2 regions of the Kribbella sp. NPDC000426 genome follow, and region 1 is predicted to be linked to the other one. Evidence: riboswitches for the same ligand, from Rfam matches in the RefSeq annotation. Region 1 holds a riboswitch; the other holds the start of a gene.

Region 1 (4,369 bases):
CGGTACGACGGCCTCCGTCAACGTCGACGCGGTCGCGGCGACCACGCCCACGACGTACAACGGGGTCGGCACGCACTTCGCCGGGTCCTGGGCGCCGGACGCGATCCCGCTCGTCAGCCAGGCGGGTGCCCGGACTGCCCGCGATGAGGCGTACTGGTCCGCCGCCGAGACCACAGCCGGCACGTACGCGTTCCCGGCCAAGGTCACCACCTACCTGCAGTCCTTCCAGTCGAACGGTCTCGACCCGCTGATGGTCGCGGACTACGGCAACTGCCTCTACGACTGCCCCGACCAGCTCTTCAACGCGCCGTACACCGACGCCGGCCGGACCGCGTTCGCCAACTACGCCAACGCGCTGGCGAACCAGTACCCGCAGGTCCACAACCTCGCGGTGTGGAACGAGTGGGACGTCAACGCGGCCGGTCCGGCGAACAAGTCTCCGGACAGCTACCTCGCGCTGCTCAAGGCGACGTACACCAAGCTGAAGGCCACGCATCCCGATCTCACCATCGTCGGCGGCGGTGACACCGACGTGACACAGCAGGACTGGTTCACGACGTTCTGCCAGCTGGGCGGGCTCAAGTACCTCGACGTCGTGTCCATCCACCCGTACAACTTCCTGCACGCGCCGGAGAGTCTCGGTACGGCGATCGACCAGGTGCGCGCGACGATCCGGCAGTACAACGGCGGTGTCGACAAGCCGATCTGGATCACCGAGGCCGGCTGGTACACCGGCTCCGGCAGCGCGGTCCCGGTCGACGAGCCCACGCAGGCGATGTACATGGCCCGCGAGATGCTCAACGTCCCCGGCCACGACGTCGACCGGTTCTACATGTACGACTTCAAGAACGACGGCATCGACCCGGCCGCGGCCGAGAACAACTTCGGGCTCGTGCACAACGAGGCGGACGCGCTCGGCAAGTACACGCCCAAGCCGTCGTACGTCGCCTATGCGACAGCTGCTCGTCAGCTCCGCGGCGCGACGTTCCTCGGCAAGGAGTACCCGGGCAACGGTCTGATCGACCAGGTCTACGCAGGCAACGACGGTACGCCGTTCCGCGCGATCTGGGCCGCGTCCGGATCCAACACGACGGTGACGGTCAACGCGACCGGCCCCGTCCAGGTCACCAGCCTCTACGGGCTGACCAGCACGATGACACCCAACGCGAACGGCCAGATCACCGTCACGGTCGGCGTCTGGCCGACGTACATCTCGGGCTCGACCGTGACCTCGGTGACCGCCCCTTAGGCGGATTCCCGCGGTACGACGGAAGGCGCGAACAGAATGCGCTGCGGCAGGCCGGCGGCCGTCCCCGCCAGCCTGCCCAGCAGCACCCGGCCGACCGCGCGACCCTGCTCGCGCGGATCGCCCGCGATCGTGGTCAGCGACGGCGAGATCAGCGCGGCGGCCTCGATGTCGTCGAAACCCATCACGGCAAGGTCATCGGGTACGCGCAGGCCCCGGGCGCGGGCAACGTCGAGCGCTCCGATCGCGACCATGTCGTTCGTGCACAGCACCGCCCGCGGCGGTTTGCGTAGTTCGAGCAGCTGCTCCAGACCCGACGTACCACCGGCGCGGGAGAACTCCTCGCGGACGACCAACTGGCTGTTGAACCGCAGCCCGGCCGACGTCAGCGCGCGCCGGTAGCCTCGCACGCGGTCGGCCGGCGGACCGTCACCGGACGGACCGGTGATGAAGCCGATCCGGTGATAGCCGCGACCTATCAGGTACCGCGTCGCGATCTCCCCCGCCGCGAGGTCATCAGAGGTCAGTACGTCGATACCCGCCGAGGCCCGACGCCCGCCCATCAGCGCCACCGGGATCCCAGCCTCGACGGCCGCCGCGACGTCGCTCGCTTTGCTGTAGTAGCCGGCGAACACGATCGCATCGACGCTGCGAGTTACCATCCGTGCGACCAGATCCTTCTCAGCCGAAGGCGAGCCGTCGGTGTTTCCGATCAGCACTTGGTACCCGGGCTCGCTGACCACGTCGAGCAGGCCGCGCGCGACCGACGGGTAGAACGGGTTGGTGATGTCCGGCACGATCAGCGCGATCGTCTGCGTCCGCTGCATCCGCAGGCTGCGCGCGAGCTGGTTCGGCTCCCAGCCCAGCTCGTCCATCACCGACCGCACCCGGGCCTGGGTCGCCTCCGACACATGCCGCCGCCCGGACACCACATGCGAAACCGTCGTCGGGCTGACGCCCGCCCGGGCCGCCACATCCGAGATCCCAACCCGCTTGGCCAAGCCGCTCCCCTCCCGGACACCTTTGGTCACGATAGCGGCCCGGGCGCTATAGTCGAGAGGTCCGCGGGAGCTCGCAGGGAGTGGGCTGAGAGGGTGACTGCACCGTCACCGACCGCTGAACCTGAATCGGGTAATTCCGGCGTAGGGAGGAAGCGATGGAATCCGTCTGGGTGAACGGTACGGCGGTTGACGTGCCGGCCGGCAAGTCCGTGGCCGAGTTGATCACGGAGTACTCCGATCGCACGACCGGTATCGCGGTCGCGGTGAACCAGAACGTGCTGACCAAAGCCGAGTGGGCGCAGACGGCGCTCCAACCAGGCGACCGGGTCGAGATCGTCAGCGCGACGCAGGGAGGTTGAGATGGACGATCCACTGGAGCTCGGCGGGCGCACGTACACGTCCCGGCTCATCATGGGGACCGGCGGTTCGGCCAACCTGGAAGTGATGGAAGAGGCATTGATTGCCTCTGGCACCCAGTTGACCACGGTCGCGATGCGCCGCCTCGGGACCGGGCACGAGGGCTCGGTGCTCGACGTACTCAAGAAGCACAGCATCGACGTCCTGCCGAACACGGCCGGTTGCCACACCGCCGCCGAGGCCGTGCTGACCGCGAAGCTGGCGCGGGAGGCGTTGGAGACCGACCTGATCAAGGTCGAGGTCGTCGCCGACGATCACCTGCTGCTGCCCGACCCGTTCGAGCTGCTCGATGCCGTGGAAGCCTTGGTGGCGGACGGTTTCACCGTGCTGCCGTACACGAACGACGACCCGATCCTGGCCCGCCGGCTCGAGCAGGCAGGCTGCGCGGCTGTCATGCCGTTGGCCGCACCCATCGGTTCGGCGCTCGGGATCCGCAACCCGCACAACATCGCGCTGATCGCGGAAGCGGCGAACGTTCCGGTCATCGTCGACGCCGGCATCGGTACGGCGAGTGACGCCGCGCTGGCGATGGAGCTCGGGTGCGACGCGGTCATGCTCGCGACCCCGGTGACACGTGCGGAGAAGCCTGCCTTGATGGCCGCCGCGATGCGTGATGCTGTCTCCGCAGGACGAGCCGCGCGCCTCGCCGGTCGGGTCCCCCGCCGCTGGCAGTCCGCGCTGGCGTCGTCACCTACAACTGGTCTGCCAACGACTTAGCCTCGGCGAGGTCGACCGGCCGATCCAGCAGGAGCGCGGTGAGCGACAGCGTCAGCTCCTGGTTGGGTTGCAGCGTGAGCGGGCTGTCCCAGGCAAGCGCCGGGCACGCACCGACGTACGAGTCCGTGCGGAGGAACCAACGCCGTACGTCGTCGGGCTGCACCAGCAAGAGCGTCACGTCACCCTGGACGAAGGCCAGCCACGGACTTGTCGAACCGAAGGCGGCGTCGAGGCCCTCACCATCAGCCGACAGCACCGTAGTCCCGGCCACTGGCAGGCGCCAGAAGATCCCGCCGTACGCGGCGCCTTCCCGGCCGGCCGTGGTCGGGTTCTCGATCTGCACCGACCCGTAGCGCGCGGTCAGGACGCTCTGCCAGTCGAGTCGCCAGCCGCCGGCAGCGAGTTCGCCGACGAGACGACGACGTTCGACGAGCTGCGGCCGGCCTTGTTCGTCGTACCAGGTGATGTCGTCGATCAGCTCGTGACCGTCGGCCGTGACGCCACGACTGCGTTGCTGACCGTGGTTCGTCAGCAGGGTCGGGCCTTGGTCGCGAACGTACGTCCGGCCGCCCCAGTGCGAGGTGCCGTTGACGACCGGTACGGCGAGCGAGACGCCGTAGTGATGCCGGTGATCGACCGGACTGACCTCGGTCAGCGGATGCCCGCCGAGCGTACGAACCGGGTGCAGGTACGGCCGCGGCGCGTGCACCTGCGGCATCCGCCGGCCGAACTCGTACCGCGCGAGCAGGCCCGAATCGCTCCCGAGCGCGAAGATGTCGCCCTGCTGCTGCCACGCGAGCCGGCCAGGCGCCGTACCACCGGACGACCGCGGCGCCTGCGGCACCGGCCCCGTGCTCGCACGGACCGCCAGCCGCAGCTCAGGTACGTCGTCCGCGTCGCCGTTCGGTGCCGCGATCGACGCATGCAACCGCCGCCACGCCAGCTCCCCAAGGTCCTTCTGCGGCACGCGAACCGTCGTCAGCGACGG
Region 2 (4,369 bases), 660 kb from region 1:
GCCGGTCAAGCGGACGGGACGGTCGGTCAGTTCACCATTGCGGCGGCTTCGATTGCCGACTTCGCGGCTGTGCTCCTGTTGTCGCTGGTGTTCTCGACCGAGGGTGGAAGTGCTGGCGAGCGGTTGATCATGGTCGGGCTGTTCGCCCTGCTCGTGGCAGTCACCGGACTGGTAGTGGCGACCGCGGGCAGGTCGCAGCGGATCGGTCTGGTCCTGTTGCGGTTGCAGGACACGACTGCCGAGATCCGGGTCCGGGCTGCTGTGGTGCTGCTGATCGCCTTTGTGGCCTTGGCCGAGCAGTTCGGGCTGGAGACGATCCTCGGGGCGTTCCTGGCCGGGGCCGTCGTCGGTCTGGTGGACCGCGATGCGACCTCGCACCCCCGGTTCCGGACCAAGCTGGAGGCGCTCGGCTACGGCTTCCTGATCCCGGTGTTCTTCGTGACGAGTGGCCTGCGGCTGGATCTGCGTGGGCTGGTCGACGATCCGGCGTCGCTGGTGCGGGTGCCGCTGTTCCTGCTGGCGTTGCTCGTCTTGCGCGGAGTACCCGCGTACCTGTCGGTGCGGACGCTGGGTCGTCGCAGTACGGCGGCTGTTGCGCTGTTGCAGGCGACGTCGTTGCCATTCATCGTGACCGCTACGCAGATCGGCGTGGTGACCGGGCTGATGACTCCGGTCACCGCCGCCGCGCTGGTCTGTGCCGGGTTGTTGTCGGTGCTGATCTTCCCGGCGGTGGCGCTCGTACTGCTCAGGCAGCCGGCCGCCGACCGATCCGGCCGAGGAGAACCGCGGCCAGCATCGAGATGACGATCGAGGTGTACGTCGCGCCGAGCCAGGTCGGGACCGCGTGGTGGTTGAAGACGGCCTGCTGTACGTCGGTCCAGAACGGGGACCAGCCGGCCACGGTGCCCGGGTTGACGAGCTGGTACGCGACGAATCCGATCAGCCACGCGAGCGTCGGCTGCCAGCGGAACTTCGCCGTACCGGAGACGTCCCAGTTCATCTTGCTGACCACGAAGAAGTCCGCGATCGCGACCGCGAACAACGGGATGAAGACCGAGCCGATCAGGTACAGGAACTGCGTGTAGTTGCCCAGGTCAACCATTAGCGCGATGCCGGTGGCGAGCACGCCGATCGCGACCGAGATCCACCGGCGGTCGATGTGGCCGATCAGGTTGTGCGCGGCCATCGTGGTCGAGTAGACGTTCGCGTAGGCCTCGTCGACCTCGTCGACCAGCAGGACGAACAGCGCGATCGCACCGGCCGGCAGGGTGACCAGTGCGGTGATCACGTCGTCGCTGTTGGTCTGCAATGTGGCGACTGCGACGACGCCGAGGGCGTAGTACCCGATGGCTGCCAGGCCGTAGCCGAGCGCGGACCCGCCGAACGCAGCCTTGTTGGTCCGCGAGTGCCGCGTGTAGTCGGCGGCCAGTGGGGCGAACGACACGACCCCCGCGGCGGCGAGGTCCACGGCCGGCCAGAAGCCGAACACGCTGTCCTGCGGCAGCGCGTGCACCGGCTTGCTGAGCACCTGCACGAACAGGTAGACCGACGCGATCAGCACCAGCCACACCATGAACTTCCGCAGGATCTTCACGCTGCCCAGCGGCCGGACCGCCATCGTCGTCGCGATGATCCCGGCCAGTACGACGAACAGCCAGCGCCAGCGTTCACTCGTCACCGCGACCGCAGCCTGCGAGATCACGATGATCTCCATCGTCGCCCAGCCGACGTTCTGAGCGATGTTCAGGACGGTCGGCGCGATCGAACCGCGACGGCCGAACAGCCCGCGCAGGCTGGCCATCGCCGGCGCACCGGTGTGCGACCCGAACACGGCCGCGCCGCCCAGCACGAGCGCCCCGATCCCGCAGCCGACGACGACCGCGAGCAGGCCTTGCCACAGCGAGCCCGTGTACGCCGCCACGAGCGCACCGGTGACCGGGCCGAACAGCGAGATGCCGAAGTTGCCCCACAGCGTGAACTGGTCGAAGAAGCCGAGCGTCCGCGGCGCATCCGTGGTCAGAACAAGCGGCGCCTCGGTGGAGCTGGCAGGACGAACAGCGGTATCGGTCATGAGTGACCCCAATCCCTACGCCGGCATTACCCGGTCAGGTTCAGGCGGTCGGCGACCCTAGCTGTCGCCCTCTCAGCCCGCGCATGTTCGGTGCGAGCTCCCGCATAGGTTGTGCTTCGGAGTCTAACGCGTCAGCTAGTTTCCGGGAGGGCGGCTGCTCGTTCTATGAGAGCGGCTAGCTCCGGGCCGTTGGTGACGACGGGCATGTGCGCGCCGGTGTCGAGCGTCCGGGCCTCGCCGTGGCTGAGTTCGGCGAGGCGCTGGACCCACTCCGCCGTCGACAGCAGGTCATGTTTGCCGCGGACGATCAGCACCGGCGCCTTCACCCGGCTGATGACACCGGCCAGGTCATGGTGCCGTGAGGCCTCTCCGGCCCGGGCGATCGTCGGCAGCGTCGTACGCGCGTACTGCGGGGTGACGGTGCGGACCAGCTTCGGGGCGTCGGGTATGGCGGAGCCGAAGAGCCGGACCGCTCGGTCGACCCAGCTCGACATCCGGGCGTCGCCGGACGGAGCGGCCAGGACGAGGGCGTGGGTCAGCTCGGGGTACCGGACCGCGAGCTCGACGATGATCTGGCAGCTGGCTGAGTGGCCGACGAGGACGGAGCGCTCGCGGATCTTCTCGGCGAGGGCGACGGCCAGTGCGCGCGGGTGCAGGTCCTCGCGGGCGCCGGCGGGTTCGCCGTACCCGGGCAGTGTGACCACGTGGTACGGCGTGACGAGATGCTCCACGGTCCGGGCGTACGACTCGGGGCCGAGGCCCAGACCGGGCACCAGGACGACTGGTGCGCTCACTCCCAGGGTGCCTTGACCGGTGGGCCCTGGACGACCGGGTTGCGTACGTCGGGCTTCAGTTCGCGGTACCCGAGGAACAGGCCAACCGCGAGGATCAGCAGACCGGCACCACCCCAGCCGTACGCCGTGGGCAGCCGGTCGACTGCGCCGTCGATGGATCCCAGGCCGGTGGACAGCACCATGATCAGCCAGACCAGGATCGGTACGAGCGACACCGCGACCAGGCCGAGTCCGACCAGCTCCGCCGGCTCGGGCTTGCGGCCGGCCTTGCGGCGGGCGAGTACGTCGCGGATCCACATGAACAGGGCTCCTGCGCCGACGACCACGAGCAGCAGTTGGCCGATCGCGTCGATCACGTCTGTGCGGAGCGGGTGGTTGAGTGGCGAGCCCGGCGCCTGCGAGATGTCGCGGAGCGAGACCCGCTGGACGGAGATGACGAGCAGACCGTAGAACCCGGCGATCACCGTGGCCAGGCCGACGACCCGGGCTGCACGGGGGTCACGCGGCTGCTCCTCTCTTCCGTATACGGGGAGCTGGTGGGGCTCGGGGTTCGACGGGGCGCCGTACGGCATGCCGGGGCGGTAGCTGGGCGGCTGGGCGTGCTGCGGACCAGCCTGCGGCTGCGGCGGGACGCCGTACTGGCCTGGTGGGGTGCCGTAGGGCTGGGGCGGCGCGTACGGACCTTCGGCCGGCGGGGCGGCTGGGCCGGCGCCGTACGTGCCACCGCCGTACGGCGTCGGCGGGGCGTAGTGGTGCTGCTCCTCGCTGGGCTGCTGCTCGGGCTGCTGGGGCTGATCGCCCCGGCCGTACGTCGGGAAGTCCTGTGACGACATCGCTGCGCTCCTCCCGTCCGTACCTAGCTTCTCAGGTTGCCTTGATGGTGGGCCAGGCGTTGGGCAGACAGCCGGCCAGGCCCTTCGTCTGCTGCATCATCACCGGTGCGGGGGTCTTCGGCTTGGTGCAGGTCGAGTGCCCGTGCCCGAGCGCGTGACCGACCTCATGGTTGACCAGGTAGCTGCGGTACAGCTCGACGTTGCCGTTGTACGACGGGATCCCGTACATCCACCGCTTCGCGTTCAGCACCACCCGGTCCTCGACCCGGCAGGACACCTCACCGCCGGTGTCGAGCGGCAGACACAGCTTGTCGGTCAGCGCGGGCGTCGCGAGGATGATCCGCAGATCGGCGTCGACCTTGTCGGTCCGCTCGAAGCTGACCGGGTGCAGCGCCTGCCATCCGCGCGGGTCCGTCAGCGTCTTGTGGATCGCCGCCGCGACAGCGGCTCCGTTGACCGACAGCCCCTGCTCGATCTCCACGCGATAGGTGAGCTTGTCGCGCACCCCGCTCGCCTTGTTGAACCCCGGCACGACGGCGAGCTTCCCGGTCGACACCAGCACGTTCGGCTTCGCGTTCTTCGGCTTCCGCGTCAAGGTCGGTGCCGGCCGCAACGGAGTGGTGAACTTCTGCGTCGGCGTCACCACCGGCGTCGGCGTCATGCTGGGCGTC

Evidence for each region. A riboswitch is a leader RNA that binds a small molecule or an ion and turns the genes downstream of it on or off. The one in region 1 is predicted to bind thiamine pyrophosphate.
Region 2: it holds a riboswitch for thiamine pyrophosphate, as region 1 does, so the genes downstream of both, ABT313_RS17225 (purine-cytosine permease family protein) here and thiS (sulfur carrier protein ThiS) in region 1, are expected to answer to the same signal.

Annotation. Positions count from the first base shown of each region.
Region 1 is NZ_JBEPDK010000003.1:36,177-40,545, forward strand. Features, by position in the region: gene ABT313_RS13985 (glycosyl hydrolase) at 1-1,249, shown strand, start outside; gene ABT313_RS13990 (LacI family DNA-binding transcriptional regulator) at 1,246-2,247, opposite strand; TPP riboswitch at 2,301-2,412, shown strand; gene thiS (sulfur carrier protein ThiS) at 2,403-2,606, shown strand; gene ABT313_RS14000 (thiazole synthase) at 2,608-3,381, shown strand; gene ABT313_RS14005 (DUF6807 family protein) at 3,356-4,369, opposite strand, start outside.
Region 2 is NZ_JBEPDK010000003.1:698,711-703,079, forward strand. Features, by position in the region: gene ABT313_RS17220 (cation:proton antiporter) at 1-804, shown strand, start outside; gene ABT313_RS17225 (purine-cytosine permease family protein) at 746-2,071, opposite strand; TPP riboswitch at 2,067-2,185, opposite strand; gene ABT313_RS17230 (alpha/beta fold hydrolase) at 2,203-2,865, opposite strand; gene ABT313_RS17235 (hypothetical protein) at 2,862-3,698, opposite strand; gene ABT313_RS17240 (DUF3152 domain-containing protein) at 3,730-4,369, opposite strand, start outside.